DNA from 4 places in the Comamonas terrigena NBRC 13299 genome. Region 1 is predicted to be linked to each of the others. Evidence: predicted binding sites of a transcription regulator. Region 1 holds the regulator's gene; each other region holds the start of a gene.

Evidence for each region. Region 1 encodes LexA, which represses DNA repair genes until DNA is damaged. Its sites were predicted from a motif close to ACTGTATNNNNATACAGT; they were not measured.
Region 2: a site for LexA is predicted at 2,335-2,352, ahead of recA (recombinase RecA). Genes of this name have one in related genera too.
Region 3: a site for LexA is predicted at 2,314-2,331, ahead of CT3_RS01915 (ATP-dependent helicase). Genes of this name have one in related genera too.
Region 4: a site for LexA is predicted at 5,927-5,944, ahead of CT3_RS15650 (PA0069 family radical SAM protein). Genes of this name have one in related genera too.

The regions. Positions count from the first base shown of each region.
Region 1 is NZ_AP019749.1:2,352,968-2,360,648, reverse strand. It holds gene CT3_RS10690 (TonB-dependent receptor family protein) at 1-1,955, opposite strand, end outside; gene CT3_RS10685 (AEC family transporter) at 2,399-3,349, shown strand; gene pdxH (pyridoxamine 5'-phosphate oxidase) at 3,790-4,452, opposite strand; gene CT3_RS10675 (hypothetical protein) at 4,748-5,053, opposite strand; gene lexA (transcriptional repressor LexA) at 5,281-5,952, opposite strand; gene CT3_RS10665 (asparaginase) at 6,034-7,023, shown strand; gene CT3_RS10660 (sensor domain-containing diguanylate cyclase) at 7,353-7,681, shown strand, end outside.
Region 2 is NZ_AP019749.1:4,523,308-4,530,988, reverse strand. It holds gene CT3_RS20505 (MgtC/SapB family protein) at 1-484, shown strand, start outside; gene recX (recombination regulator RecX) at 516-977, opposite strand; gene recA (recombinase RecA) at 1,157-2,275, opposite strand; gene CT3_RS20490 (MarR family winged helix-turn-helix transcriptional regulator) at 2,424-2,927, shown strand; gene CT3_RS20485 (response regulator) at 3,216-3,890, shown strand; gene CT3_RS20480 (sensor histidine kinase) at 3,994-5,445, shown strand; gene CT3_RS20475 (LysR substrate-binding domain-containing protein) at 5,504-6,463, opposite strand; gene CT3_RS20470 (tripartite tricarboxylate transporter substrate binding protein BugE) at 6,581-7,555, shown strand.
Region 3 is NZ_AP019749.1:408,720-416,400, reverse strand. It holds gene CT3_RS01925 (type II asparaginase) at 1-854, shown strand, start outside; gene CT3_RS01920 (AEC family transporter) at 1,087-2,043, opposite strand; gene CT3_RS01915 (ATP-dependent helicase) at 2,466-4,532, shown strand; gene CT3_RS01910 (hypothetical protein) at 4,550-5,002, shown strand; gene CT3_RS01905 (phospholipase A) at 5,022-6,245, shown strand; gene CT3_RS01900 (hypothetical protein) at 6,484-6,882, shown strand; gene CT3_RS01895 (universal stress protein) at 6,957-7,472, opposite strand; gene tgt (tRNA guanosine(34) transglycosylase Tgt) at 7,594-7,681, shown strand, end outside.
Region 4 is NZ_AP019749.1:3,415,840-3,423,520, forward strand. It holds gene CT3_RS15620 (Bug family tripartite tricarboxylate transporter substrate binding protein) at 1-122, shown strand, start outside; gene CT3_RS15625 (Bug family tripartite tricarboxylate transporter substrate binding protein) at 146-1,117, shown strand; gene CT3_RS15630 (tripartite tricarboxylate transporter substrate binding protein) at 1,185-2,141, shown strand; gene CT3_RS15635 (amidohydrolase family protein) at 2,146-3,045, shown strand; gene CT3_RS15640 (SMP-30/gluconolactonase/LRE family protein) at 3,132-4,052, shown strand; partial or broken gene CT3_RS15645 (tripartite tricarboxylate transporter substrate binding protein) at 4,306-4,518, shown strand; gene CT3_RS15650 (PA0069 family radical SAM protein) at 4,763-5,920, opposite strand; gene rnk (nucleoside diphosphate kinase regulator) at 6,300-6,710, shown strand; gene CT3_RS15660 (GbsR/MarR family transcriptional regulator) at 6,840-7,436, shown strand; gene CT3_RS15665 (DUF3014 domain-containing protein) at 7,594-7,681, opposite strand, start outside.

The sequences.
Region 1 (7,681 bases):
CGGCCGGAGGCGTCTTCCTGCGTCACGTACTGCGTGCCCGATCCGGGAGAGCGCTGCTTGGACTGCGCGTTCAGGTCGGCGTTGAAGGTCCAGCGGTCCACGCTGTAGCGTGCCGACAGCGACGCCGTGTGGCGCGAGTACAGCGGCAGATCCTTGCCCGCAAAGTCGCCGGCCTGCGAAGAGGCTTGCGTGTAGGTGTAGGTCATGCCAGCGGACAGGCCCTTGAGGGCGGGGAAGGCCTTGCCGAAGTCATAGCGCAGGGCCGATTCCAGGCCGCGGTGGCGGGTGGCGCCCAGGTCGGTCCAGATGCCGTCGACGCCGACGCGGGTCAGCAGCAGTTCCTTGTCGAAGTCGATGTTGAACAGCGTCAGCTCGCCGCCCCATTGCTCGCCCTGGAAGTGTGTGCCGATCTCATAGGTCTTGGCCGATTCGGGGTGCAGGCCGCGGTCGCTTTGTGCCAGCTGCGCATACTGCTGTGGCCCGAAGGACTTGCCAGCGTTGGCAAACACGGACCAGTGGTCGTTCATGCGGTAGAGCACGGACAGGGTGGGCAGCCATTCGTCGGCCTCGGATTCGGGGGTGATGGCACTGGTCACCACACCGCCCGCGCCCAGGTTTTTCACGTGGTTGAAGGAACGGATGCGCTCGAAGCGCACACCGGGCGTGATGGTCCAGTTGCCGATATCGATGCGGTCGTCGATATAGAAGGCATGCGCCGTGGTGCCGCCATGGCTGTTTTGGTAGGCATTCATGGGCAGGTCCATGGCATTGCCTTCGGTGCCCGGCGTGTAGTAGGCCGTGCGCAGCGCCACTTCGGAGCTCTTTTCCTTCAGGTAGCGGTAGCCCACGCTGACTTCCTGCACCACCGAGCCGGTTTCAAAGATGCGCGAATAGCGCGGCTCCAGGCCCAGGTAGTTGTAGTTGCGGGGGGCTGCGGTCAGGCGGCGCTGGCTGCCGCTTTCCTGCTCGATGTAGCTGCCGCGGAAGGAATCCACGTAATAGGCCAGCACTTCGACGTTGTTGCGGCCGTCGTTGTGGGTGTACTTGAGCGAGCCGTCGGTACGGCGGCCGGTGAACTGGTCGTAGCTGCGCGTGCTCTGGAAGGGGTCGGCCGCGTACTGCGCCGTGGTCAGGCCGCCGGGCATGCGGCCCTTGCCTTCAAAGTGGTGCAGCGAGGCGCTCAGGTTGTCCTGGCCCGTCAGGCGGTAGCTGCCCTTGAGCAGCACATCGTCGATGTCGGTCTTGTCATTGCCCGCGCGCCAGCCGCTGCCGTGCGTGCCCGAGTACAGCAGCGCGCCGCCCAGGCCGGCCGCGTTGGTGCCGCCCACAAACAGACTGGGCGTGGTCTTGACATTGCCGCCGTGGCTGTAGAACTCGGCGCCCACGCTGGCATCGGCCTCGAATTCCTTGGGAATGGCGCGGGTGACGAAGTTGATGATGCCGCCCACATTCTGCGGGCCGAAGCGCACCGAGCCTGCCCCGCGAATCACGTCCACGGAGCTGAGGTTGCCCAGCGATACCGGTGCCAGCGACAGCTGGGGCTGGCCATAGGGCGCGTAGGAGACGGGCACGCCATCCATCAGCACATAGGAGCGGGGCGACAGGCGCGAGGTCAAGCCGCGCACGCCGATGTTCAGCGAAACGTCGCTGCCACCCGTGCCGTTGCTGTCCTGTACCTGCACGCCGGGCACCAGGCGCAGCACATCACGCACGCTGGCCGAACCGCTTTCCTCGATGCGTTGCTGGTCGACGATGGTGCGGGCGCCGGCATGCTCCAGCACCTTTTCCTGGTTGGGGTTGTCCAGCCAGTTGCCGGTGACGGTGACCGAGTCCAGCGTGGACACCACAGGTTCGGCGGATTGGGCGTAGACGGCGGCGGGCAGGCAGGCCAGTGCGGCCGCAGCGGCCACGGCACAGCGCACACCGGCCGTGCGGGGGGATTGGGGAGAGGACATGAAAGAGAAGGGGGAGAGGCTGCGTTCAGGCCGCTGTGGTCAGCAGGGCAGGCGGCGGCACGGCAGAAAGAGGGTTGGTGACAAAACTCAACAATGATTATAAATAGGAATGATGCGCAGTTTGGGCGGTAAGGTCGCCAAAGTCGCTGTGGCTGTCCGGGGAAGTCGCGGCCCCCCCGGATGCCGAGAACGTTGCAGATCCCGAAGCATCCTGCCTTCGCAGGGGATTGCCGTGGCCTATCATGCGGGCCGCAGCACAAGCCCCGTAGCGTTGCCCGTGCCCCGTGCCCCGTGCCCCGTGCCCCGTGCCCCGTGCCCCGTGGGAAGACTGCGACTTTGCGGAACGCTGGGCCGGCACGCTTTGTGCGGATGCGGTGAAGGTGCTGTGCAGGTCCTGGCGGTCTTCGGCAGGGCGCTGCTGCGTTGTTTTTCAGGAATCTTTGGTGAACTCTCCCGCTTTCTCTGCCCTGTTGCCTGTGATTTTGATGATTGGCCTGGGCATCTGCCTGGCCAAGCTGCAGTGGGTGCGCCACGCTGCCGTACGGGATCTGTCGAATCTGGTGTTCTATGTGCTGACGCCGGCGCTGCTGTTTCGCACCATGATGCAGGTGAAGCTGACGGACCTGGACTTTGCCCCCATCGGGGTGTACTTTCTGGCCGTGGCCCTGGTGTTCGCCGTGACCATGCTGGTGCAGGGCTTCACCACGCTGGGTGCAGCACGCGCACTGGCCAATACCTTCAGCAACACGGTGATGATCGGTATCCCGCTGATGAGCCTGGCCTATGGCGAGCAGGGTCTGGTCACGCTGTTCACCCTGATTTCGGTGCACGCCCTGGTGCTGCTGACCAGCGGCACCATCATTTTTGAACTGGCCGCCGCGCGCCAGGCCAGCCGTGCAGGCCAAGCGGATGCGCGCGGCATGGGCCGCACGATTGCCCAGGCGGTGAAGAACAGCATCCTGCACCCGATTCCGCTGCCCATCATTGCCGGGGTGCTCTACGCCCAGACCGGTTTGTCTGTGCCCGAGGTAGTGGATACGCCGCTGCAGTTGATGGGGCAGGCGCTGGGCCCCATGTCGCTGCTGCTGGTGGGGGTGACGCTGGCCTATGGCCGGGTACGGGGTAACCTGAGTGCTGCGCTGCGCATTGCCGTGGTGAAGACTGTGGTGCACCCCGCCGTATTCCTGGGCTGTGCCTGGTTGCTGGGTCTGCGCGGCCCGGCGATGGCCGCCATGGCGCTGGCTGCGGCCTTGCCCGTGGGCGCCAATGTGTTTCTGTTTACTCAGCGCTATGAAGTGGGGGAGGACGAAGTCACGGCCAGCATTGCGGTTTCCACCGCGCTGGCCCTGGTCACGCTGCCGGTGGTGCTGACGGTGTTGCAGCGCTGGGCCTAGGTCACCGCGGTGAGCCTGCACCGTGCGGCACAGCGGGGCTGCTGTGCTATTGGTGAGGCTGCGACACATCGGGGGCACACATATCGGGGGCGCGTTCGCTCCCATGGCCTTGGTCGCAGCGGGCTTCCAGGGTTTGCTGCGTTGTATGGGGCGTATGCAGCAGACAGCCTGCAGGCAGTACTGATGCGAGGCCGTGGGACATGGCGCGAGGCAATGCACCCGCTGGCGGTGCAAGGGCGCGGGAGGGGCTGAGACGCTGCCCAGTGTCCCGCGATGCCTATGCGCTACAGCCCAGGGGCCGCGTCTGGGACATAGAAAAAGCCCCGGCTGCGCGAGCGCCGGGGCTTGGGCGCACCGCCTAGACTTGGCGCGTACACCGATATGTGTTGTATCGGCGTACGCTGCGGGGACTTGAGCGGTTTTCGTTCAAAAAGCGCTATTCAGGGCGCAAGTCGTTCACGTACCCAAACCTGGCTGTCGTCTGGCCCGCTTTCGGTGCGGTAACGCAGACGGTCGTGCAAGCGGCTCTTGCGGCCCTGCCAGAATTCCCAGCGGTCGGGCACCAGACGGAAGCCGCCCCAGTGCGGGGGGCGCGGAGGCTTGAGCAGGAACTGGGCGCCATATTTGGCGGCGTTGGCCACCAGCACGCTGCGGCTGGATATGACCTGGCTTTGCGGGCTGGCCCAGGCGCCGATGCGGGAGTCCAGCGGGCGGCTGTGGAAGTAGGTGTCGCTTTCCTCGTCGCTGACGCGTTCGACCCGGCCTTCGATGCGGACCACGCGCTCCAGCTCTACCCAGTGGAACTGCAGTGCTGCAAACGGGTTGCCCGCCAGCTCGTTGCCTTTGCGGCTGTCGTAATTGGTGTACCAGACGATGCCGCGTGCGTCATAGCCCTTGATGAGCACGATGCGTGTGCTGGGGCGCAGATCGTTGCCTACCGTGGCCACGGTCATGGCATTGGGCTCTGCCACTTGCGCGCTCACGGCTTCCTGCAGCCACTGGTCGAACTGTGCCAGGGGATCCGCTTTGGATGCGTCTTCATTGAGTTCTGCGCGCTCGTAGCTCTTGCGCAGGTCGGCGATGTGGGCAGAAATCTGGCTCATGCCGCCATTGTGCCCTCTGCGTGCAGCAGTGCGGTATTTGTGCAGGCCGTGTGCTGCCTGCTGTGACAGACGAGAACAGGGCGGTGCGGCCAGGGGCAGATGGCGTGTAGGCGAGCCTGAAGCCGGTTGCCGTGGTGCATGCGCTGCAGTACGGGGGCAGTCCGCCGGACTGCCAGATGTTCCGGGATTGCGCCCCTTGCGCGCGCAGGCCTGGCAAGTTCGGACGCTGCAATTCTCCCTGCGCAGGATCTGGTGCCGCACACGGGCCGCGTATGGCGGCGCCGGGCGGCATGGCTCAGCCAGCCAAGGACACCGTTTCGGCGCGGCTCATGTTTTCCAGGGCGGCGCAGACATCGGCCATGCGACCGCTGAGCACCATGCGGGCGCGGTCGCCCACGTCGCGACGCAGGACGCGCACCTTGTCGTCCATGGCCACGCTGAAATAGCGGCTGTCGTTGGCACTGGCGGCGGATGCTGCGTTTGTGCCAGCAGACGCTGCCGCACGATGGGCGCGCAGGCCCGGATGGCGCTGGATCGGCATGGACAAGGGGGCAGTGAGGGTAAAGCCGACCGGGGTGCTGGAGGTGGTGAACAGGCGCATGGGGGAGCTCGCTTTCTGTTGTGCAGTTTTCCGGGCAAACCTACTCCCTCAGGCTGCACACACCTGATCGGAGAGACAAATTCTGGGCAAAACGGCCCCGCACGGCCGCGCAGGCCGCAGTACAGAACCGTGGTGGTGGCGGAAGCGGCTGGGCGGCGCTTCCGCGGTCAAGGGCCTGGGTGGCAACGCTGAGCGCGCCACTGGAAGCCCGGTAGAAGGGCCGTGCGCTACATGTGCGCCGAGTTGCGGATCAGGCCCACGGCCAGCCCTTCGATGGCGAAGGGCTCCTCGGGATTGACCTGGATGACGGGGTAGTCGGGGTTTTCTGGCAGCAGTTCGATCTGCGAGCCGGTGCGGCGCAGGCGCTTGACGGTGACGTCATCACCCAGGCGGGCCACGACGATCTGGCCGTTGCGGGCCTCATGGGTGGACTGCACGGCCAGCAGGTCGCCGTCCAGGATGCCGGCGTCCCGCATGGACATGCCGCGCACCTTCAGCAGGTAGTCGGGCTTGTGGGCGAACATGCTGGCTTCCACCGAATAGGTCTGGTCGATGTGTTCTTGGGCCAGAATGGGCGAGCCTGCAGCGACACGGCCCACCAGCGGCAGCAGCAGCGGCTGCATGGCGGTAAGAGGCAGGGCAAAGACGTTGCCGCGGGCTGCGTTGATGCTGCGCACGGTGTCCACGCACAGGCGGATGCCGCGCGAAGTGCCGCTGACCAGCTCGATCACGCCCTTGCGGGCCAGGGCCTTGAGGTGTTCCTCCGAGGCATTGGCCGACTTGAAACCCAGCGTGCTGGCGATCTCGGCCCGGGTTGGGGGCGCGCCAGTGCGGCTGATGGCAGACTGGATCAGATCCAGAATCTGCTGCTGCCGGGGGGTGAGCTTGGGGTGGTCCATGGGCATTCCTCGATCAATGGGGATGAATACTGTGCGTTCATCCAGTACCTGTATTTTTGACCAGTTTGCAAAGGACTGCAAGTGGAAAGTGGCAAAACCATCGTCATTCTGGGGACCGGCGGCACGATTGCCGGGGTCGCGGACTCTGCGGGGGCCCATGTGGGCTACCGTCCGGCACAGCTGGGTGTGGCGCAACTGCTGCAGGCGGTGCCCGACCTGGAACGCGTTGCAAAAGCACCACTGCAGGCCGAACAAGTGGCCCAGCTGGACAGCAAGGACATGGACCACACCACCTGGCATGCGCTGGCAGTGCGCTGCAGCCAATTGCTGGAGCGTGCCGATGTGGGGGGCATTGTCATCACCCACGGCACCGATACCCTGGAAGAAACCGCCTGGTTCTTGCAGTGTGTGCTGCAGCCAGCCAAACCCGTGGTGCTGACCTGTGCCATGCGTCCGGCCAGTGCCATTTCGGCCGATGGGCCTGGCAATCTGCGGGATGCTGTGATTTGCACAGCCGATGTCCATGCGGCCGGGCGCGGCGTGCTGGCCGTGATGGCCGGGCTGGTGTTCAGTGCCCGCCAGGTGCGCAAGGTGCATCCCTACCGGGTGGACGCATTTGACGGCGGTGACAGGGGCCCGCAGGGCTGGGTGGAAGAGGGGCGGGTACGCTGGGCCGGCGCCGTGGACGGGGCCGCTCTGTCGGCGCCGAAGATTCCGCCGGTGGGCGCGCTGCGCCCGCCTGCCGAATGGCCTCAGGTGGAAATCCTGGTTAGTCATGCAGGCTGCAGCGGGCCGGTGATGCAGGCGGTGGTCCAGGCGCTGTGCAGCGCTGGCGTGCGCGGGCTGGTGGTGGCCGGCACAGGCAACGGCACCACCCACCAGGCGTTGGATGCCGCACTCGAAGTGGCGCAAAGCCGGGGCCTGGCGGTACGCCGCAGCACGCGTTGCGAGCGCGGGCGCATTGTGCAGGCCGAAGACGCCGATGACAGCCGTGTCAGCGCCTTGTCTGCCGTGAAGGCGCGCACCAGTCTGATGCTGGAATTGATGGGCTGGCCGCGCACGGACCGCTAGCCCGAAATCCGTGCCGGTGCGGCAGGCCACGCCGCCATAGGGTGGGGGGCGGGCTTGTTGCGCGGCGTGAATACGTGCAGGCCTGCGAGCCCAACCCGCAGGTAGGCAGGCGATAGCGTGTTGCAGTCGAGGTCCGCTGGAAAATCTCGCCAACCCGGGGTCTGCACAGCGCCAGCTGTACGGAGCTGTCGCGTGGCGCGCACGAAATTCTCACAAAAACTTACAACCGGTAGAGAAGAGGAATGTGCACCCAGCGCGGTAAGCAATAATCGCGCACGGAGGTGTTAGTGGTGACCAATTCTCTCGCGAGCGGCCTGGATTTTGAGGACATGTTTGACCTCGCCCCCATATCCCTGTGGATGGAGGATTACAGCGGGCTCAAGCAGTTGTTCGCGCAATGGCGCGCAGCAGGCGTCACCGATTTGCAGCAGTTTTTCCGCGAGGACTCCCGGCGCGTGCAGCAATGCAGCCAGTGCTTCCAGGTGCTGCGCGTCAACCAGTACACGCTGGAGCTTTTCAAGGCCCCTGACCAGGCCACGCTGCAAAATCGCCTGGATGAGGTGTTCCGCGGCGATATGCACGACAGCATCGTCGCCGAGCTGCTGGCCCTGTGGGACGGGCAGCTGAGCTTCGCCAACCGCTCGGTGAACTACGCGCT
Region 2 (7,681 bases), 2.2 Mb from region 1:
GGGGGCGGTGTCTCCGGACCTGCTGCAGACGGCTGCGGGGACCCTGGTGGGGGCTGGGCTGGCCTTGCTGGGGGTGGTGGCGCTGCTGTGGCGGCGCGCACAAGGTGTGCAGACCCAGGCGGCTGCGCCGACCGGCCGGGCCTTCCAGCTGTCGCAGGCGCTGTGGATTGCGGCACTGATTGCCGGGGTGTCACTGCTGGCGGCCTGGCTGGGCGCGCGCTATGGCAGCGCCGGGGTGCTGGCCAGCACCATGCTGGTGGCGCTGGCCGAGGTGCACGCCGCCGCCGTTGGCGTGGCCCAGATGGCGGCCAGCGGGGTGGTGCCGCTGGAGGTGGCGCATTGGGGAGTCCTGGGTGTGCTGGCCAGCAGCAGCCTGGCCAAAAGCGCGCTGGCCTTTGCCAGCGGGGGCGCCCGCTATGGCGTCTTGGTCACCGGCGGCTTGCTGGCCCTGGTGGCCGGCGGGGTCCTGGGCCGGCTGTGGTGAGGCGGGGGCCCTGCACAGGGCAGATGCGGCATCAGCTGTGGTCGGGATCGGGGGGCTGGCCTTTGACCACCTTGCTCACCACCTCGCCACCAAAGCCCCGGCTGGACAGGAAGCGCATCTGCTTCATGCGTTCCTGGGGCGTGGCGGGCGGCTGGCCGAACTTCTGCTGCCACACTGCCCAGGCGCGGGCGTGTTCGGTGGCGCGCAGCTGTGCGGTGGCCGCACGCACGGTGTCATCGTCCAGGCCCTTGTTGCGCAGTTCCTGCACCACGCGGGCCGTGCCCAGCTTTTTGCTGCGGGTGTAGACCACGGATTGGGCCACCCGTTCCGGGTTGATGAAGTTCTTGGCCTCCAGCGCATCCAGCACGGCGGCCAGATCGTCGCCTTCGTCCACATGGGCGGCCAGCTTGCGCTCCAGCTCGAGCCGCGAGTGCTCGCGCTGGGCCAGCAGCCGCAGCGCGCGGCCGGTGAGGGAGAGTTTGGCAAAGCCCATGCGGTGCACGCTCAAGAAACAAAAAAGGCGCAGGGAACCCTGCGCAAAGATGGCAAACCTGTGTGGTGACGCGGCGGCGGGCAGCGACCGTAGGCCTGTGCGCTGCAGGCCGCAGGCAGGCGCTGCCCTGGCCCGGCGGCAGTCCCCTGGCGTGGCGAGGGGACAACCGCTCGGGGGCTTTAGCCGATCACGCCGTCTTCATCCACCGTGGCGTTCTTGTCGCCTTTCTTGCCCTTGGCGGGCTTGGCGGCGTCTTCGCCGGCGGCCACGGGCAGCAGGGCAATGCCCAGGCTGTCGCGCACCTTGTTCTCGATTTCCACGGCCAGTGCGGGGTTCTCGCGCAGGAATTCACGCGAGTTGTCGCGGCCCTGGCCGATCTTCTCGCCGTTGTAGGCATACCAGGCGCCGGACTTTTCCAGGATCTTGGCGTTCACGCCCATGTCCAGGATCTCGCCTTCGCGGCTGATGCCTTCACCGAACAGAATGTCGAACTCGGCGGTCTTGAACGGAGGCGAAACCTTGTTCTTGACGACCTTGACCTTGGTTTCGTTACCGATGGCTTCGTCGCCCTTCTTGATGGTGCCGGTGCGGCGGATGTCCAGGCGCACCGAGGCGTAGAACTTCAGCGCGTTACCGCCGGTGGTGGTTTCGGGCGAGCCGAACATCACACCGATCTTCATGCGGATCTGGTTGATGAAGATGACCATGCAGTTGGTCTTCTTGATGGTGGCGGTCAGCTTGCGCAGTGCCTGGCTCATCAGGCGGGCCTGCAGACCGGGCAGCTGGTCGCCCATTTCGCCTTCGATTTCGGCCTTGGGGGTCAGCGCGGCGACCGAGTCGATCACGATCAGGTCCACGGCGCCGGAGCGCACCAGGCTGTCGCAGATTTCCAGCGCCTGCTCACCGGTGTCGGGCTGGCTGATCAGCACTTCGCTCAGGTTCACACCCAGCTTCTGGGCGTAGCCGGTGTCCAGTGCATGTTCGGCGTCGATGAAGGCGCAGGTGCCGCCTTGCTTTTGCATCTCGGCAATGACCTGCAGCGTCAGCGTGGTCTTGCCCGAGGATTCCGGGCCGTAGATTTCGATCACGCGGCCGCGGGGCAGGCCGCCCACGCCCAGAGCGATGTCCAGGCCCAGCGAGCCGGTGGACACCACCTGGATGTCCTGGGCCGCTTCGCCTTCGCCCAGCTTCATGATGGTGCCTTTGCCGAATTGCTTTTCGATCTGGGCGAGGGCGGCAGCAAGTGCCTTGGCTTTTTCGCTGTTGGCGTCGGCGGACTTGGCGGCAATGGCGTTCATGAAAACTCTCCTTGGAAGGGTTTGGCGGGATGGGGTGCAGCCACTGGAATGAATAACAGGCTGGATGCTTGAACAGTAGTTTAGGGGTGCTGTTTTGCCAATTCCACAAATATTTAGTCAGTTTGCCTGACTAAATTACCATGGGGCCATGAGCGAACTTCCCCACGCCATTCCCCCCAGCGATGCCTGGCGCCAGACCCACCTGGGCCGGCTGCTGGGCCATGCCATGCGCCAGTTCGACGCCCGCGTGCTGCAGCTGATGGCACGCGATGTGGCCGTGCCGCTTGCGCTGTCCAACCTGGCGGCGCGCGACCAGGTGAGTGCGGCGCACATCCATATCACCCGCCACCTGTCGCTGGCGGGCGACCGCATCACCGACCTGGCCGAGCGCGCGGGCATGAGCAAGCAGGCCATGGCCGATCTGGTGGACCAGTGCGTGGCCTGGGGGTTGGTCACGCGGGAGTCCGATCCGCACGACCGGCGCGCGCGGCGCGTGTGCTTCACGCCCACCGGGCTGGACTGGCTGCAGGCCTTCCATGACGCCGTGGCCCAGGCCGAGGCAGAGTTTGTGGAATCGGTGGGCCAGGATGTGGCCACCGTGGTCCAGATTGGCCTGGAGGCCTACGCCGGCGACAGCGGCACGCTGGCCTGAGTGCCTGTGGGCAGGCGCGCGGGACGGCACGGTACCGTCTGTCGGCGCCAGCGGCCGGGGACTGCCGGATGCGCGCGGAAATGACTTGCATCAAGACCGGCGTGAATGTCAGCTTCCGTACAGGTGAACCGGGTGTTTTCCCGGGGGAAGTCCGCTGGTGCGGGGGATGGGCGGCTTCTAGAATGGTTCGGCTGGCCGACAGGCTGGTGCGGCGCACTTCACAGTGCCATCCGAAGCATCAAGACATAAACGACCGCGGCCCGACTGCGGCGCCTTCAGGAGACCCCCATGCGCATACTCATCGCCGAAGATGATCAGGTGCTGGCCGATGGATTGCTGCGCAGCCTGCGCGGCGCTGGTGCCGTGGTGGACCATGTGTCCAGTGGCAGCGAGGCCGATGCCGCGCTGATGACCAACGACCAGTTCGACCTGCTGATCCTGGACCTGGGCCTGCCCAAGATGCATGGGCTGGAAGTGCTCAAGAAGATGCGCAGCCGGGGCGATGCGCTGCCGGTGCTGATCCTCACCGCCGCCGACAGCGTGGAGGAGCGCGTGCAGGGGCTGGATTTCGGTGCCGACGACTACATGGCCAAGCCCTTCAGCCTGCAGGAGCTCGAAGCCCGCGTGCGTGCGCTGACGCGCCGGGGCATGGGAGGCACCAGCAGCACCGTCAAGCACGGCCCGCTGGTGTACGACCAGGCCGGGCGCGTGGCCACCATCGACGGCAAGATGGTGGAGCTGTCCGCCCGCGAGCTGGGCCTGCTGGAAGTGCTGCTGCAGCGTGCAGGCCGTCTGGTCAGCAAGGACCAGCTGGTGGAACGCCTGTGCGAGTGGGGCGAAGAGGTCAGCAACAATGCCATCGAGGTCTACATCCACCGCCTGCGCAAGAAGATCGAGCGCGGTCCCATCCGCATCGCCACCGTGCGCGGCCTGGGCTATTGTCTGGAGAAGATCAACCACTGAGGGGCTGCGCGCCCGGTGCGCGCGGCCTGTCCTGCGCCGCGGTGTCCGCCGTGGCGGTTTTGTTCCGGGCCACCTTTGCCGGCCCCTGGCGTGAACCTGCACCTTGAACATCTTCCAGCGTGAGCAGCGGTCCCTGTTTGGCGAGATCCTCGACTGGATGCTCACGCCGCTGCTGCTGCTGTGGCCGGTGTCGCTGGCGTTGACCTGGCTGGTGGCGCAGGAGCTGGCCAACAAGCCGTTCGACCGTGCGCTGGAGTACAACGCCCAGGCGCTGGCGCAGCTGCTGGTGGTCAGCGACGGGCAGCTGCAGTTCCACATGCCGCGTCCGGCCAGCGAGCTGCTGCGCGCCGACGATTCCGACATGGTGTACTACCAGGTGCTGGGCGCCAAAGGCGTGCTGCTGTCGGGCGAGCGCGAGTTCCCCATGCCGCCGGAAACCGGCGGTGGCTTCGAAGCCAGCATCGGCCAGGTACAGCTGCGCGACGACGATCTGCGCGGCGTGGACATCCGCGTGGCCTCGATCTGGGTGCGGGTGCCGCTGGACCAGGAGGTGCTGGCACTGGTACAGGTGGCAGAAACGCGTGAAAAGCGCAGCGTGCTGGCGGCGGAAATCATCAAGGGCGTGATGCTGCCGCAGTTTGTCATCCTGCCGCTGTCGGTGCTGCTGGTGTGGCTGGCGCTGGCGCGTGGGATCAAGCCACTGCACCGGCTGGAAGAGCGCATCCGTGCGCGCAAGCCAGACGACCTGTCGCCGCTGAACCACAAGGCCGTGCCCATGGAGGTGGCGCCGCTGGTGGATGCGGTGAACGATTTGCTGCGGCGGCTGAACGATTCCATTGCCACACAAAAACGCTTTCTGGCGGATGCGGCCCACCAGCTCAAGACCCCGCTGGCCGGCTTGCGCATGCAGGCCGATCTGGCCCAGCGCCCGGGGACCAGCAACGAAGACCTGAAACGCTCGCTGCAGCAGATCGGGCGCAGCTCCATCCGCGCCACGCACACCGTCAACCAGCTGCTGTCGTTGGCCCGGGCCGAAGGCGCCAGCACGGCGCTGCAGCGCACTCCCTGCGACATGGCCGAGCTGGTGATCGAGGTGGTGCAGGACTGCCTGCCCCGTGCCATGGACAAGCACATTGACCTGGGCTACGACGGCGCCGAACCCGGCACCATGGCCCTTCAGGTCTGGGGCAATGCCACGCTGCTGCAGGAGCTGGTGCGCAACCTGGTGGACAACGCCATCAACTACACCCCGTCCAGTAATGCACAGCCCGGTCTGGTGACGGTGCGCGTGCTGCCCGATCCGTTCGGCCGCGTGGTGGTGCTGCAGGTGGAAGACACCGGTCCCGGCGTGCCCGAGGCGGAGCGCGACCTGGTGTTCCAGCCTTTCTACCGTGCGCTGGGCACCGAGGCCGACGGCTCCGGCCTGGGTCTGCCCATCGTGCTGGAGATTGCCCGCCAGCATGGCGCCCAGGTGGCGCTGGAAGATGTGCACCCGGGCCAGCCCATGCCCGGTGCCCGCTTCACGGTGCGCTTTCCGGCCCAGGTGGCGGAGTAGGGGCGGCGTCGAAGAGTGCGCCCAGCGGCACCGTGGCTTGCGGCCAGCCCGGTGCGTCTTATGCCAGGTCGGGGAACGCCAGCGCCGGGCGGGGAAAGGCAGACAGGCTGGCCTCGGCTTCGGTCGCCGCTTCGACCTTGGCCAGCAGCCAGTCGCGGAACTGCTGCAGCGGGGTCAGGTTGGCGCGCGTCTCGGGGTAGCACAGCCAGTAGCCCTGGTCGCTGAGCACGCTGTGCTGCGGCAGGGGCTCGCTCACCAGGCCGGCGTTGATTTCATCCTGCACCAGGCAGCGGGGCACCAGGGCCACGCCCATGCCGGCCTGCACGGCGCGGATGATGGTCTGGAACTGGTCAAACTGCGGGCCGCTGAGCGGGTCGATGTCTTCCACGCCATAGGTCTCGCTCCAGCGCGACCAGGCCTGAGGCACGGTCACATGGCGCAGCCGCGTGCAGTGCGCCACGTCGGCCGGGGTGCGGATGGTCTGTTCCGGGTTGCGCGGGGCGATCAGCACCACTTCGCGCCCGGTCAGGTAGTGGGCGCGGGTGTTGGGCCAGTGGCCGTCGCCGAACAGGATGGCGCAGTCCAGCGTGGGGCTGCCAAAGTCATAGCCTTGCACATAGGGCACGAAATGCAAGGTCACCTGCGGGTGGCGGGTCTGGAAATCAGGAAGCTTTGGAATGAGCCACTTGGCGCCAAAGGTCGGCAGGGTGGACAGGTGCAGGGCTCCGCCGCCATCGCTGCTGGTGATCAATTCCAGCGTGGCCGACTCCAGTTGCGACAGCAGAGCGCGCACCGATTTCTCATAGCGTTCGCCCGCAGAGCTGAGGGTCAAACGTTTGCGGTTACGCTCGAACAGTGGCACGCCCACCCATTTTTCCAGCTCCTGCACCTGTTTGCTCACGGCGCTCTGGGTCAGGTGCAAGGCTTCGGCAGCGCGTGACACACCGCCAAACCGGGCTACGGTGGAGAAGGCCCTCAACAGGTGGACAGGGGGCGTCAGGCGCCGCAGAGGTAACAGGCTGGAAGACACTGATTTGATTCCTTTTGGGAATGATAACAGGCACAGCTATTGCTTTTGTCAGCTGGACAAATCCCTTACCCTTCTTTTCTCTCCTCTCACTATCGGAATCCTCAGATGCAACGTCGTCACTTCCTCTCCTCCGTGGCCGCCGCCACTGCCGTGGCAGCTGCGCCCGGTATGGCCCTGGCCCAGGACACCAGCCGTCCCATCCGCATCATCGTGCCCTTCCCGCCTGGAGGCGCCACCGACATGGTGCCGCGCAACCTGCAGGACGTGCTGGGCAAGCTGCTGAGCCAGACCGTGGTGATCGAGAACAAGGCCGGTGCCGGCGGCTCCATCGGCATGGCCGAAGTGGCCCGTGCCAACGACGGCGTGACCTTCGGTATCGCCACGCTGTCCACCCACGGCGTGAACCCCGCCGTGCTGAGCAAGCTGCCCTATGACGCCATCAAGGACTTCGTGGGCGTGACCGAAATCGTCAAGGCCCCGGGCGTGATCATGGTGAACCCCGCCATCCTGCCGGTGAAGAACTTTGCCGAACTGGTGGCCTACCTGAAGGCCAACCCCGGCAAGGTGTCCTACGCCACTCCCGGCAACGGCACCATCGGCCACATGTGGGGCGAACAGTTCAAGCGCAGCACCGGTACCGACATGCTGCACATTCCCTACCGTGGTGCAGGCCCGGCCATCAACGACGTGCTGGGCGGCCAGGTGCCCGTCTACTTTGACCAGGTGGCAGCGTCCCTGCCGCACGTGAAGGCAGGCAAGCTGCGCGCCATCGCCGTGTCCTGGCCCCAGCGCCTGGACGTGCTGCCCGACGTGCCGACCTACGCCGAAGCCGGTCACCCCGACCTGAACAACCCTTCGTGGTTCGGTCTGGTGGCGCCCAAGAGCATGCCTGCCGCCCAGGTGGAACGCGTGCAAAAGGCCGTGGTGGCAGCACTGAAGGACCCCGCTGTGCAAAAGCGCATGTCTTCCCAGGGTCTGTACCCCTCGGGTTCGTCCACTGCGGATTTCACCAAGCAGATCCAGACCGCCGTGGCCACCATGAAGAAGGTGGCTGTGGACGCCAAGATCCAGATCGACTGAGTCTTTCCCCAGAGGCACGCCGGCGCTGCCGGCATGCCCAGGACATGGCAAAAAGAAAGCCCACGGCCGTCAGGCAGTGGGCTTTTTTTGTGGGCGCCTGGGTCGCAGCAGGGGCGGTGGTGGCGG
Region 3 (7,681 bases), 1.9 Mb from region 1:
AGGTGGCCAATGTGCGCGGTGAACAGGTCTTCCAGATCGCTTCCGAAAGCTTCACCAACGACAACCTGCTGGCCCTGGCCAAGCGCGTATCGGCCTTGTCCAAGCAGGGCGATGTGGACGGCATCGTGGTCACCCACGGCACCGACACCCTGGCCGAGACCGCCTATTTCCTGAGCCTGGTGGTGCACACCGACAAGCCCATCGCCGTGGTCGGCAGCATGCGCCCCGGCACGGCCCTGTCCGCCGACGGCGCGCTGAACCTGGTCAATGCCGTCAGTGTGGCGGCGTCCAAGGACGCACGCGGCAAGGGCGTGCTCGTCACGATGAACGACGAGCTGAACACCGCCCGCGATGTGAACAAGGACATCAACATCCAGACCGGCGCCTTCAAGAGCCAGTGGGGCCCGCTGGGCATGGTGGTGGAAGGCAAGAACTACTGGTTCCGCGCCCCCGTGAAGCGCCACACCAACCAGTCCGAGTTCAACATCGACAACATCACGCAGCTGCCCCAGGTGGACATCGTCTATGCCTACGGCACCGTGCAACCCACGGCCGTGAATGCCCTGGTGGCCGGTGGCGCCAAGGCCATCATCCATGCCGGCACCGGCAACGGCTCGGTGGCTGACCGCATGGTCAAGCCGCTGCAGGATGCCCGTGCCAAGGGCACCATCATCGTGCGCTCCTCCCGCGTGCCCTACGGCTTTGTGCTGCGCAACGCCGAGCAGCCCGACGACAAGTACGACTGGGTCGTCGCCCACGACATGCGCCCTGAAAAGGCACGCATCCTGACCATGCTGGCCCTGACCCGGGGCGCCGACACCAAGACGCTGCAACGGATGTTCTGGGAATATTGAGCGGCGCCACGGCCCGCAGACCGGACCGTTCTCAGGCACTGCCGCAAAGCAGGTCCGGGCTTCCGGCCCCGCCAGCGGAGCCATCCCCATCGGCCGGTGCCAGCGACGTCTGCACCGGCCGCTGTTTTTTCACCGCGCTCCGTCGGGGTCCGGAGGCCTCCCCGAAAAGCGAGGCCCCTCGCCTCCCAAGCGCGGCAAGACGGAAAAGACCGGTTCTGTCTGGGCTGCCCGCCTACGCGGCCGGCGCCAGCCAGGTCACTGCCGCCGAGAACGTGACAAACGCCAGCGCGGTGCTGACCAGGATGATGCGCGCCACGCGCCCGCCATGGGCACCAAAACGTTCGGTCAGCAGCGACACATTGCTGGCACTGGGCAGGGCCGACACCAGCACCAGCGCCACCATGGCCTCGGTCGACAGCGGCAGGCCCAGCGCCACGGCCGCCTGGCAGGCGGACCACACCAGCAGCGGGTGCACCAGCAGCTTGACCAGTGCAATCGGCACATAGTCGCGCGGGGCCAGCTGTTCGTGCAGGTTCATCTGCGAACGCGCCAGGACCGCCCCGATGGTGAACAGCGCCACCGGCGAGGCAGCGCCCGCCAGCATGGCCACGGTTTTGTCTATGGGTCCGGGCAGCTCGAACGCCAGGGCCGATGCCACGGCCCCCAGCGCAATCGACCAGGGCATGGGGTTGGACAGCATGCCCCTGAGTGCCTTGCGCAGCGCCTGCACGGCCCCGCCCTCCCCCTCGCCCAGCCGCGACAGTGCAATGCACAGCGAGGTGGTGATCACCATGTCCAGCGCCATGGTCAGTATCACCGGACCGGCGCTGCCCTCGCCCAGCAGTGCCACCAGCAGCGGCACGCCCATGAAGCCGGAATTGGGAAAAGCGGCCACCAGCGCGCCAAAGGCGGCGTCGTTCCAGCCCCAGCGCCGCAGCGTCAGCGCCAGGGTGGCGGCCACCAGCGCCAGCCCGCACAGCAGGTACACCCCGGCCACCACCGGATCCAGCAGCTGGGCAATCGGGGTTTGCGCCCCGAAGCGGTAAAGCATGCATGGCAGGGCAAAGAACAGCACAAAGGTGTTCAGGCCCGAAATGGCCGACAGCGGCAGCACACCGCCCCGCGTAGCGATATAGCCACACAGCACCAGCGCGAAGAAGGGAAAGGTAACGATCAGAACGGACAGCACAGGCCAGGATTGTCGCTGCACCGCAGCACGATGCAGCCCCGGAAAAATCCGGTGTCCCGCAAAGCACAAGGCCGTGGCCGGGTGCCGCGGGCGCTGCGGCGGTGTCCGGACAGGCCGCCCGGCGGGCGGCAAGCGCCTTGTCCACCGATCGCCCGCCATGGTGAAAACCTTGCACAAGATATCTGTTGGCACAGCAGGCGCAGCGTCCGCAGCAGGCCCTCATGCTCTGGCCCCAGGAACGCCTGCCCCGCGGCTAGCGCCTTCCCCGGCACTGCATGCATTTACAGACGAATACCTTGATTAACACTGATCTGCAGAAGAAATCCGGAAAGCCGCGCCATGCTCTCGCACCCAACTCCGTATCATTTGCGTCCAACCACCTTTAATGATTCCGCCCGCCGAGGCGACGTCGTTCTGCATTCATGTCCGCTGGTCTGAACCTGGCCCAACTCCAAGCCGTCCACTACACCGAAGGGCCCTGCCTTGTGCTGGCTGGTGCCGGCTCGGGCAAAACACGGGTGATCACGCACAAGATTGCCAAGCTGATCGAGAACGGCATGGCCCCGCGGCGCATTGCGGCCATCACCTTCACCAACAAGGCCGCGGCCGAAATGCGCGAGCGCGCGGCCGGACTGATCGGCCGCCAGGCCAAGGATGTGCTGGTCTGCACCTTCCACGCCCTCGGGGTGCGCATGGTGCGCGAAGACGGCCATGCACTGGGGCTCAAGCCCAGCTTCAGCATCCTGGATGCCGACGATGTGACCGGCATCCTCAAGGACTGCGCCGGCGGCACCACCGACGTGGCCACCGCCCGCCAGTGGCAATGGACCATCAGCAACTGGAAGAACGCCGGCTGGGACAGCCGCAAGGCCCTGGCCCTGGCCCAGGACGACCACCAGCGCAGCATCGCCCTGATCATGCAGCGCTACGAAGAGCGCCTGACCGCCTACCAGAGCGTGGACTTTGACGACCTGATCGGCATGCCCATGCGCCTGCTGCGCGGCCACCCCGAGGTGCGCGAGAAATGGCAGCGCATCCTGGGCCATGTGCTGGTCGACGAGTACCAGGACACCAATGCCACGCAGTACGAGCTGCTGAAGATGCTGGTGGGCGAGCGCGCGCATTTCACGGCCGTGGGGGACGACGACCAGTCCATTTACGGCTGGCGCGGCGCCACGCTGGACAACTTGAAGAAGCTGCCCATCGACTACCCCCACCTCAAGCTCATCAAGCTGGAGCAGAACTACCGCTCCACCTCGGCCATTCTGCGTGCCGCCAACAATGTGATCGGCCCCAACCCCAAGCTGTTTCCCAAGACCCTGTTCTCGGAACTGGGCGAGGGCGAGCCGGTGCGCGTGGTCGACTGCGACACCGAAGAACATGAGGCCGAACGCGCCGTGGCCCGCATCCAGAGCCTGCGCGCGGGCGTCAACCCGCAGCCGGCGTGGAAGGATTTCGCCATCCTCTACCGCGCCAACCACCAGGCCAAGCCGTTTGAAAAGGCGCTGCGCAAGGCCAACATCCCGTACAAGGTCTCGGGCGGCACCAGCTTCTTCGACCGGGCCGAAATCAAGGACCTGTGCGCCTGGTTCCGGCTGTGGATCAACAACGACGATGACCCGGCCTTCCTGCGCGCCATCACCACCCCGCGCCGCGGCATCGGCCACACCACGCTGGGCAAGCTGGGCGAATTCTCCGGCCAGCACAAGCTGTCGATGTTCGGCGCACTGTTCAGCCACATGCTCGAAGCCGTGGTACCGAAGAAGGCGCACGAAAGCCTGCTCGAGTTCGGCCGCTACCTCAATGACCTGGAATACCGGGCCCGCCACACGCTGGGCGCCGAGGCCAGCCGGACCTTCATGCTCGACTGGCTCAAGGAGATCGGCTACGAGCAGCACCTGTACGACAGCGAGGACAGCGAGTCCGTGGCCGCTGCCCGCTGGAGCAATGTGCTGGAGTTCTGTGACTGGATGAGCCAGCGCGCTGGCGGCCAGATCGAAGACGCGGCCGGCACCACCACCCAGACCGAAGTCAAGAGCCTGCTGGAAGTGGCCCAGAACATTGCCCTGCTCTCCACCATCAGCGAGCGCGAGAAGGAACAGGACATGGTGGTCCTGTCGACGCTGCACGCCTCCAAGGGCCTGGAATGGCCGCATGTGGTGCTGGTCGGCGTGACCGAAGGCATGCTGCCCTTCAAGCTGGACGACGACAACGGCAAGCAGGAAAAGGTGAGCGACGACATTGCCGCCCGCCTGCAGGAAGAGCGTCGCCTGATGTACGTGGGCATCACCCGCGCCCAGCGCACGCTGGCCGTCAGCTGGACCAAGCGCCGCAAGAAGGGCCGCGACATGGTGCAGTGCCAGCCCAGCCGTTTCATCAAGGAAATGAACCTGGACGCGGCCACCGCCAAGGAAGACCCGCGCGAAAAACTGCGCAAGCTGCGCGCGGAATTTGCCGCGCGCTCCACCGTGCAGCAACCGGCGCCATGACACCGCCCTGTGAACCCATGCCCCTGATTCCGTTTGTACCCCCGCGCCTGCGCACCCTTGCCCTCATCGCTGCCGGTGCGCTGGCCTCCGTCGTACAGGCCCAGAACAGTGCCTCCGATGCAGCCGGCTGCCTGGACGCCTGGGACATGGGCGCGGCGCAGCTGCAAGGCGAATGGACGGCCACCGTGGCCGCCCAGCCCGATGCCGCCCTGCTGCAACTGGGCCCCCACCCCGAGTGGAAAGGCACGGTCAAAGGCACGGTCGAGCGCGCCGGCACCCGCCATGCCATGGTGGGCGATGTGAACCGTGGCGCCGTGACGCTGGAGGAATCGGCCAACGGCATCAACATCAGCGGCACCTGGCTGGGCGAGGTGAGTGACGACAGCTGTGCCCGCGAGATCCGCGGTGATTACCAAGCCGGCGATGACGCCCCGACCCAGCCTTTTGTGCTGCGCAAGCGCTCGCCCTGAACCCTGGAATTTTCTGACCATGCAGGCAACCCCACTCACTCTCACCCGCGCGCTGCCAGGCGCCACGGCCCTGGCCACGCTGGCCATCTGCGGGGCCTGGGGCCTGCCCGCTCCTGCCCAGGCCGCAGAGCCGCTGACCGGCGATGCCTGGCGCCAATGCGCTGCCACCACCGACAACCAGGCCCGTCTGGCCTGCTTTGACGGCTGGGCGCAGCAGCAGCAACCGCTGACTCCGCCCCCCGCCACCATGTTCCATGCCCCGGCGGCCAGTGCCCAGGAGCAGGCGGCTGCGCCACAGCAGGGTGTCCAGCAGACCGTGCAGCAGGCCGCCCAGGAACCGATGGTGGTGGCCGATGTCTCCGGCCAGGGCCTGCAGCCCACCAACGGCGGCTGCCGCGATCCACGCTACAGCGAAATGTCGCGCTTCTTCGAGCTGGAACCCGGCTCGGACTGCGGCACATTCAGCTTCCGTGGCTACCGGCCCATGTCGGTGTCGCTGACCACAGCCGACCATGTGAACGAGCAGCCCAGTTCGCCCGGCAAGGCCGCCTCGACCGAGCAGCCGTACAAGACCCAGGAAATGCGCATCCAGCTGTCGGCCCGCACCAAGATCGCCTCGGGCCTGCTGACCGACTCCAGCACGGGCCGCAAGGACTCGCTGTGGGTGGGCTACACCCAGCAGTCCTACTGGCAGGTGTTCAACGGCGACATCTCACGCCCGTTCCGCACCACCGACCACGAGCCGGAAATCTTCTACGTCTACCCCACCGACGCCCAGCTGCCGTTCGGCTGGCGCTGGCGCTACAGCGGCGTGGGCCTGGTGCACCAGTCCAATGGCCAGAGCGAGCCGCTGTCGCGCAGCTGGAACCGCTGGTACCTGATGACCGGCGCCGAGCTGGGCAAACGCTGGCAGGTGAATGCCCGCCTGTGGAAACGCATCCCCGAAGGCTCGGGCGACGACGACAACCCGGGCATCCAGAATTACATCGGCCGGGGCGAAGTCAAGCTGGGCTGGAATATCAACGACCAGAACTACCTGGGCGTGACCGCGCGCGGTTCGCTGGGCAAGGGCAAGGGGTCCGGCCGCGTCGAATGGCTGCGGACCCTGGGCGAAGGCTGGAATGGCGGCAAGAGCAATCTGCGCCTGCATGTGCAGCTGTTCAGCGGCTATGGCGACAGCCTGATCGACTACAACTACAAACGGACCGTGTTCAGCGTGGGCCTGAGCCTGCTGGATTTCTGAGCAACCACTTAGGCCAGGACGCTGGGCTACCGCCGGTCCTGGCCTTCGTACAGAATCACAGACTGTTTCCGATTTCTCTGGGCGAACGTTCTTGCACGGCAGCAGATCTGCCCCTCAGAATGCGCCACATGCACAAGTGCAATGCACTGGGCATATTCGATTAAAGGCATCAATCCCTGTTTCATCGCAGGTTCTGCTGCCGGTGTTTCGCTGACAATGCGCTTCCCAGAGGACCACAATGGATCTGCAATATCAGCTCAAGGCAGGCAACTACTACCTGTATGACATGCGCGAAAAACCCAGCGCAGTCACAGGTGAGCGCCGCTTCAAGCTGAAAACCGCAGATGTGGCCATTGCCTTTGACATGCACACCGGCGAGGTGCACCAGCACGGCAACCCGCTGCGCATCCATTCCTGGGCCCTGACCATGCGGCGGCGCCTGCGCTCGGCAGGTCTCTGGGACGAAGCCGACGATATCATCGTGATCTCCGGCCCCCTGCCGGTGGACGAAATCAACAAATGCCTGTGGATACGCGGCTACTGCCGCCGCATGTTCCAGCGCCTGGCCACCCTGCCCCATGGCAAGCTGCAATCCAGCTGCCAGGGTGCCAACCCTTTCCGGCGCCAGGCGGCCTGAGGCCCACCCTCTGAAAAACCAAACGGGACCGCGGTCCCGTTCTTTCTGGCCGGGCGGCTGCCCGGTCCGGCCGCTTACAGGCCGGCCTGGATGGACAGCGGCGTCACCCCGTCGGCCATGACCTGGGCACCTTCTTCACCCAGCACGTCCCGCGCCTCATCCACGCGCGGCTTCACCACGGTGACCGGCATCGGGCTGTGCTTGAGCACGTACTGCGACACGGAGCCCATCAGCGCCCCGCGCAAGGCCCCCATGCCCCGCGCACCGATCACGATCTGGTCGCACTGCAGGCGTTCGGCCATGTCCACCAGCGTGGGAGCCGGTTCGCCCAGCGCCACTTCCACTTCGTGGGGCACATCCGCCAGCTGCAACTCCACCACCGCCGGCGCGGCCAGATGGGCACCGGCTTCCATGGCCGCATTGGCAATCGCATCCCCATCCTGGGTGGCCAGCTCCAGGAACGAAGCCTCTTCCTGCACCTGGGCCAGCACCACCGTGGCGCGCAAACCGCTGCGCGCCAGCGCCACCGTATGGCGTACGGCTTCCAGCGCATAAGGGGAGCCGTCCACAGCCACCAATATTCTTGTCATTGCACTACCTCCTTGTCGATCGATTGACCACTTGTCCCCACTATAGACACCCTGCAGATTCCGGCACAACCCATGCCAGAGCAAACACCGGTGTCATCCATCTGGGACAATGCGCGCCATCATGCTGCAGTTTGACCTTCTCAAGACCGATCCGACCAGCCACGCACGCCGTGGCACCGTGACCCTGAACCACGGCAAGGTCCAGACCC
Region 4 (7,681 bases), 1.1 Mb from region 1:
AGCTGCGCGGCCTGGGACTGGACGCCAACGCCACCTGCGGTACAGCCTTTTCCAGGCAGGTGGAGCGCGAAGTCGCTACCTACACGCAGATCGCACGCGACCTGAACCTCAAGGCCGAATGACGCTTTCGCAAGGAGACACATCCATGAAACGCATGTATTTTCCCCTGTGCGCGGCCCTGGCGCTGGCAAGCAGTGCCGCCAGCGCACAGCCGCCATCGCCCTATCCGAACAAGGCCGTCAAGATTGTGGTGCCCTATCCCCCGGGCGGGGCCGTGGACCAGGTCACACGCCGGATCGCGCAAAAGCTCACCGAGCAGACCGGCCAGAGCTTCTTCGTCGAGAACAAGGCCGGTGCCACTGGCACGATCGGAGCCCAGCAGGTGGCACGTTCAGCAGGCGATGGCTACACGCTGATGGCCAACGACACCACCTACTCCATCCTGCCGCAGGTCTTCAAGAAACTGCCCTGGGACTACACGCAGGACCTGGTGCCGGTAGCAGGCTTCAACTTCGCACCCACCGCTGTGGTGGTGGCGGCGGGATCGCCTTTCAGGACGCTGGGCGATCTGGTGGCCTATTCGCAGGCCAACCCCGGCAAGCTGAACTATGGCACCGGTGGTGCCGGAACCATGCCGCACTTTGCGACGGAGGCCTTGCAAGGCAGCAGCGGCTTGAAAGCCACCCACGTGCCATTCAAAGGCGCAGGAGAGGCCACCCTGGCGCTGCTGGGCGGCACCATCGACTTCCAGATTGCCTCGACCCCGGGGGTGATGGGACAGGTGCGTGGCGGCAAGGTGCGCCTGCTGGCTGTGAGCGGCGACCAGCGCCTGCAGGCGCTGCCCGAGGTTCCGACCTTTGCACAAGCCGGAGTTCCCGGCTACAAGGTGGTCAATTTCACGGGTTTGTGGGCTCCCAAGGGCACACCGGATGCGGTACTGGAGCGGCTGCGCACGGAAATCGCCAGGGCCATGGCCAGCCCTGACGTGCAGGCTTTTGCCAACGACCTGGGCGCAGTGCCGCGGGTGGTCAGCGGCCCGGCATTCGCCGACAAACTGAAGACCGATGCCCTGCTGTGGGAGGCCGTGGCCGCCAAGGTCGGCATCGACAAGCAATGACGGTATGGCCGCGCTGCGCCCTGCACCCAGAGCAGCAGATTTTTCTTCTAATCAGCCTGCAATCACCATGAAATCCCTCAAGCAATACCTGTTGGCGGCCTGTGCCTGTGCCGCCGTGGCTGCACATGCAGCCTTTCCCGAGCGCACCATCACCATGGTCGTGCCATATGCCCCCGGCGGTGCGGCAGATGCCGTGGCGCGCGTGGTGGCCACGCGTCTGGGCGCCAAGCTGGGAGTCAGCGTGATCGTGGACAACAAGGCTGGAGCCAGCGGCACCATCGGCGCAGGCTTCGTCGCCAAGGCACCCGCGGATGGCTACACGATGCTGTACGACGCCACACCGCAATCCATCAACCCGCACCTGTTCCCCAAGATGCCGTACGCAGCGAACGCGCTGCAGCCGCTGTCGCTGGTGCTGCTGGCGCCCAATGCGCTGGTCGTGAAGGCCGATTCGCCGCTCAAGAGCGTGAGCGACCTGATTGCCAGGGCCAAGGCCGAGCCAGGCAAGCTGAATTTCGCCTCCGGTGGCAGCGGCACCGTGCAGCGCCTTGCGGCAGAACTGTTCCGCCAGAAACTGAATCTGGACATGGTGCACGTGCCCTACAAGAGCGGTGGCCCGGCAATTGCCGATGTCATGGGCGGGCAGGTGGATTTCATGTTCGGTACCGTCGCTGCCACCTACCCCTTGATTTCGGGTGGCAAGCTGCGTGCCTTGGCTGTATCGGCTCCCGAGCGCTCCAAGCGCCTGCCCGATGTGCCGACCGTGGCCGAGACGGTAATCCCCGGTTATGAGGCGTATGAATGGAACGGGGTGTTCCTGCCGGCCGGCACGCCCGAGCCTGTGGCGGCCAAGCTGCAGCAGACCCTGGCCGAAGTGCTGAAGGAGGATGCCGTGAAGCAGCGCCTTTCCGACCTGGGTGCCCAGGCTATTGGATCGACACCCGCCGATTTCGCTGTGTTCCTGAAGCAGGAGGATGCGAAATGGGGCGAGGTGGTGCGCAAGGGCCACATCAAGCTGGACTGAAGCGATGGAGCTGCCGCCGCTATCCACACCCGTGCCGCATTCCGCAGGCGTGAACCGCCCTTCATGCACATTGCCTGCGCTTGCGTGCGACAGCCATATGCACATTTTTGACGCGCGTTTCGCTCCATCGCCGCATTGGCATCGCACACCGCCCTCGGCTCCCGTGGCAGCTTACAGGATGCTGCAGCAGCGCCTGGGGACATCGCGCACGGTGGTCGTGACGCCATCGACCTATGGCACCGACAACACCTGTACCCTCGATGCGTTGGCGCAATTGGGCGACAGCGCACGCGGTGTGGCTGTGGTGGATGCCACGGTGAATGCCTCTGAACTGACCCATCTTGCATCCCGCGGTGTGTGCGGGCTGCGGGTGAACTTTGTCTCGCCCCAGTCCTGGGGACGCACCACAGCCGAGATGCTGACCACCCTGGCCGATAAGGTGGTTCGCCACAGGGATTGCGCAGGCTGGCACCTGCAGGTGTTTGCCCACCCTGAGCAAATAGTGGCCTTGGCACCCTGGCTGCACAAGCTGCCGGTGCCGCTGGTCATCGACCACCTGGGGCACATAGATCCATCCGAAGGTCCGGCAGCCGAGGCCTATGGGGTGCTGCGCCGGTTGCTCGATGGTGGCCGGACCTGGGTCAAGCTCTCAGGGGCCTACATGCGCTCGTCGGTGCACGGCCCCAGTTATGCCGACACCCTGCCCCTGGGTCATGCCTTGGTCAGAGATGCTCCGCAGAGGCTGGTATGGGGCAGCGACTGGCCGCACACCACCGAGGCTCCGGGTAGCGTGAATGACGCCGACCTGGTCGATCTGCTCCAAGCCTGGTGCGGCTCCGCATCGGCCATGCACCGCGTCCTGTCGGACAACCCGGGCCAGCTCTATGGGTTCGATCACTGTTGAAAATCCCATTGGATGTCCCTGCCCAGCCAACTGGTCGGATCCGGCGGGCCGGGATTTGATGTTTCACAAATAGGAAAGCTGTTCTTATGTTTCTGCTGCAGCCCCCTGAAGTCCGCGAACTGGAAACGTTCAGCGTCATGCCGGACGTTTTCCGCCGCCCCGCGCCCAGCGTTTGGGCCGATGCCAACCGGGGAGGCACCATCACCGACTCGTTCCTGGAAGGCCCGGTGTTTGACGGAGCCGGCAATCTGTACGTGACCGACATTCCCTGGGGCCGCATCTTCCGCATTGACCCGCAGGGCATGTGGAGCTTGGTGGCCGAGTACGACGGCGAACCGAATGGCATGAAATTTTTGGATGCCAACACCTTGCTGATCACGGATTACAAGAACGGGCTGGTGCGCCTGGATGTGGCCAGCGGCGCTGTCACCCCGTTCCTGGAGCGTCGCAACAGCGAGAGCTTCAAAGGTGTGAACGATCTGATCTTTGACGCCGAAGGCAATCTGTACTTCACGGACCAGGGGCAGAGCGGCCTGCATGACCCCAGCGGACGCTTGTACCGCCTGCGGCCCAACGGCCAGCTTGATCTGCTGCTGCACAACGTGCCCAGCCCCAACGGAGTGGCCTTGTCGCCCGATGGACGCGTTCTGTACCTGGCGGTCACACGGGGCAACTGCGTGTGGCGGGTGCCGCTGTTGCCCGATGGCAGTGTGGCCAAGGTCAGCCAGTTCTTTACGTCGTATGGGCCGAGCGGCCCTGACGGTTTGGCTGTCGATGCTCAAGGCCATGTGCTGGTGGCGAACCCCGGACTGGGCCATGTGTGGGTGCTCAACCACCGGGCTGAACCGGTGCAGGTGCTGCGTGGTGTGCCAGGCAGCTCCACCACCAACCTGGCTTTTGGCGGCGTGCAGCGCAAGCAGCTGTTTGTCACAGATTCCACCCACGGCCGCATTTTGACTACGACGTTGGATACCCCTGGGCAACCCATACACCCGCGCAAGAACTAACAGTCGACAGGATGTGAATCCAACATCCTTGCATCGCAGATGCTCCGAAGCTGAAGCTAAAACGTGACGATCCCGGTCCGCGCTGCTTTCGAGGATCTCCACCACTGCGGCGCACAACCCCGCCAGGGATCCCAGCTCAGGTGAAACGGTAGGCCGGAACCTTGATGCAGACAGGGGCTTGTTCAGTTGCGGTCCCGTCAGGCCTGGAGCTGGTGTGGCCAGTACCGCTTTACCGACGACAAAATCGCATGCGATGCGGGCTTGCCCATCGCTGGCAGTTGCACTTTTCATAGCCTCTGCGACGCCCATCAAGCTGGTAGTGTGCTTTGCCGCAGGCAGCCCCACCGACGTGGTGACTCAGGCATTCGCCGACCATGCAAGCCGCGCGCTGGGACAGGTCTTCATCATCGACAACATGCCTGGCGCCAACACGATCCCGGCTGCACAGGCCGTGGCCAGCGCACCGCTGTGGCGACGGCCGCAGCGTGCGAGGCAGGAGGTATGCATGGTGTGTGGGGCGCATGTGGGGGGTGAGCCGCGCCAGCCGCTGGGCCGCAGTGCCTGTACAGGGGCCGATGTCCCCATGGGATTCGCGCGCTGTTGTCTATTTTTTTGTCTGTTTTGTTCGTTGTGCGAATACACCGGCTGCAGCCTAGCGGCGGGCGCCGCCGCACAGCGGTTTCACCTTTTTCTTGTACGGTCATCCGTACTCAAAACAGGCTTTGCTGGCCACCCAGCAGGCTGGGGTGGTACTGGCTGCAGTCCAGCTGCACGCGCTCGCGGTTCAGGCCCAGCTTGCGGCAAGCCAGGGAAAAGCGCTGGGCCAGCATGTCGGCCCAGGCGCCGGTGCCTTTCATGCGCTGGCCGAACTGGCTCTGGTAGACCTTGCCTTCGGCACGGCCCTCCTCGCTGATGCCATGCAGATCGCGCACCCGCTCCAGCACGCGCTGGGCGCGGTCCGGGTAGTGCAGGCGCAGCCATTCCTCGAACAGCGGCGCCAGCTCCCACGGCAGGCGCAGCACGGCATAGAAGGCCTGGCGTGCGCCGGCGGCCTGCGCGGCGGCCAGCACCTGTTCCAGGTCGTCGTTCAGGAACGGGATCTGCGGCGCCAGGCTTACCCCCACGGGCACGCCGGCTTCCGCCAGGGCGCGCACCGTGCGCAGGCGCCGGTGCGGTGCGGCGGCGCGGGGCTCCAGCCTGCGCGCCAGATCGGGCTGCAGCGTGGTCAGGGTGACATAGACCGCCACCAGGTTCTGCCGGGCCAGCGGCACCAGCAGGTCCAGGTCGCGTTCGATGCCGCTGCCCTTGGTGACGATGGAAAACGGGTGGCGCGCGGCGGCCAGCACTTCGATGGTGCGGCGGGTCAGGCCCACATCGCGCTCAATGGGCTGGTAGCAGTCGGTGACCGAACCCAGCATCACCGGTGCGGCCACATGGCGGGGGCGGGACAGCTCGGCCCCCAGCACCTCGGGCAGATTGGCTTTGGCGACAAGCCGGGTTTCAAAGTCCAGCCCTGGCGAGTAGCCCAGGTAGCTGTGCGTGGGCCGGGCGTAGCAGTAGATACAACCGTGCTCGCAGCCCCGGTAGGGATTCAGGCCCAGGTGAAACGGCAGGTCGGGAGAGTCATGCCGGCTGAGGGCGGATTTGCACTGCTCCCATTCCAGCTGCGTGCGCAAGGCAGTTGCCGCTTCGCCGTCGTCCCCTTCTGCGCCGGCCGCATTGACCGCCGGATCCGCCCAGCCATCGTCAAACGCTTCCCGGGCATCGCGTGCAAAGCGGTGGGCGATCCAGCTGGCCGCACCCCGGCCCTTGTGCAGCGGCACGGGCTGGGCGGGCAGATCGGAATGCTGGTCGCGATAGGAAGACATGAGATAACTGTATATAAATACAGTTATTCAAGCAATACAGGTGCCGGAACCTTGATGCAAGCAGGGGCTTGTTCAGTGGCGGTTTCGTCAGGCCCGGAGACGGTGTGGCCGGTGCCGCAGCGCTTCCCAGCAAATACCGGCGCCCACAGCTAGCTCCTTTTTTGAAAGCTGCACGCCGCCGAAGCAATTCGCACTGGCAGCGTGCGAGATGGCTTGGCAGGAGCGCGGCAAAGCGCCACAATACGGACAGCGCACCAAATTGGTGCTTTTCATTGCCTTGGCCCGGACAACCCCGTTGCCCGGGCTTTTGTCCGTGTGGGCTTTTGTTTTTTTGAGCCTGGCGGACCGACTTTCACCCCATCCCGCAAGGAGCACCGCCATGGAGCGCAAGCCCACCATCACTCTGTCGACCTTGGACCTGGAGCGCATCGAAGCCCTGCTGGAGAAAATGCCGGGCGAGTTTCCGGGCCGCGCCGTGCTGGAAGCCGAACTCGACCGTGCCGATGTGCTGGAGCCGGCCCAGATGCCCGCCACCGTGGTGACCATGAATTCCACCGTGCGCTTCACCCTGCTGGAAAGCGGCAAGAGCAACACCCTGACCCTGGTCTACCCCAAGGACATGGATGGCAGCGCGGACAAGGTGTCGGTGTTCGCCCCGGTGGGCATTGCCCTGCTGGGCCTGAGCGTGGGCGACGAATTCCAGATGCCCAGCCCCACGGGCCAGAAGGTGACGGTGCGGGTGGACGGCATCGACTTCCAGCCCGAGAACGCGGGCGAACTGCACCGCTGAGCCCGCCCGCGCCGGGCCGGTGACCCCGATGCAAGCCACCGTTCGGCGCGGCCGCCCTCCGGCCCAGCCTGCATTGCGGACAATTTCAGGAAGTGCTGAAATTCTTAAATTCACAGGCACAATTCCTTTATGAGTCAGCTTCAACCCCTTCCTTCCCTGAACCGGCAGTTCGTCTCCCACTTTGGCGAGATGGGCAGCCGCTGGGGCATCAACCGCACGGTGGGTCAGATCTACGCGCTGCTGTTTCTGTCGCCGCGCGCGCTGAATGCGGAAGAGATTGCGGAGACGCTGGAGTTTTCGCGCTCCAACGTCAGCATGGGCTTGAAGGAACTGCAGTCGTGGCGCCTGGTGAACCTGCGCCACCAGCCCGGTGACCGCCGCGAATATTTTGAGGCGCCGCAGGATGTGTGGGACATCTTCCGCCGCCTGGCCGAGGAGCGCCGCCGCCGCGAGATCGAGCCCACGCAGTCCATGCTGCGTTCGGCCCTGCTGGAAGAGGCCCAGTCCGACGACGAACGCCATGCGCAAAAGCGCATGCAGGAGATGTACGAGCTGATCGAAAAGCTGATGACCTGGTTTGACGATGTGCAGCGCCTGCAACCCGAAACCGCCATGCAGCTGATGGGCATGGGCGCCGCCGTGACGCGGGTGCTGGAGATCAAGGACAAGCTCACCGGCCGTGCCAAGCCCAAGGACCCCAAGGGCGGCAAGGACCCGCAGGATTGAGTACCTGCAGGGGTACGGCGCTGCCCTGGTGCTTGCGCTGTCAGCCCCTGCGCCGACCACAAAAAAATGGCCTGCAACTGCAGGCCATTTTTGCGTGCGCAGCCCTCGAAGTGCGAAGGGCTGCACCCGTGCATTCCGCAGGGCGCGGGCCTTTTGCTCAGCGCCGGGTGATCTGCGCCCGCAGTGCCCGCAGCTGGGCCTTGATGCGCTGGGTGTGTTCCACGCCCATGCGCAGCAGGATCTTC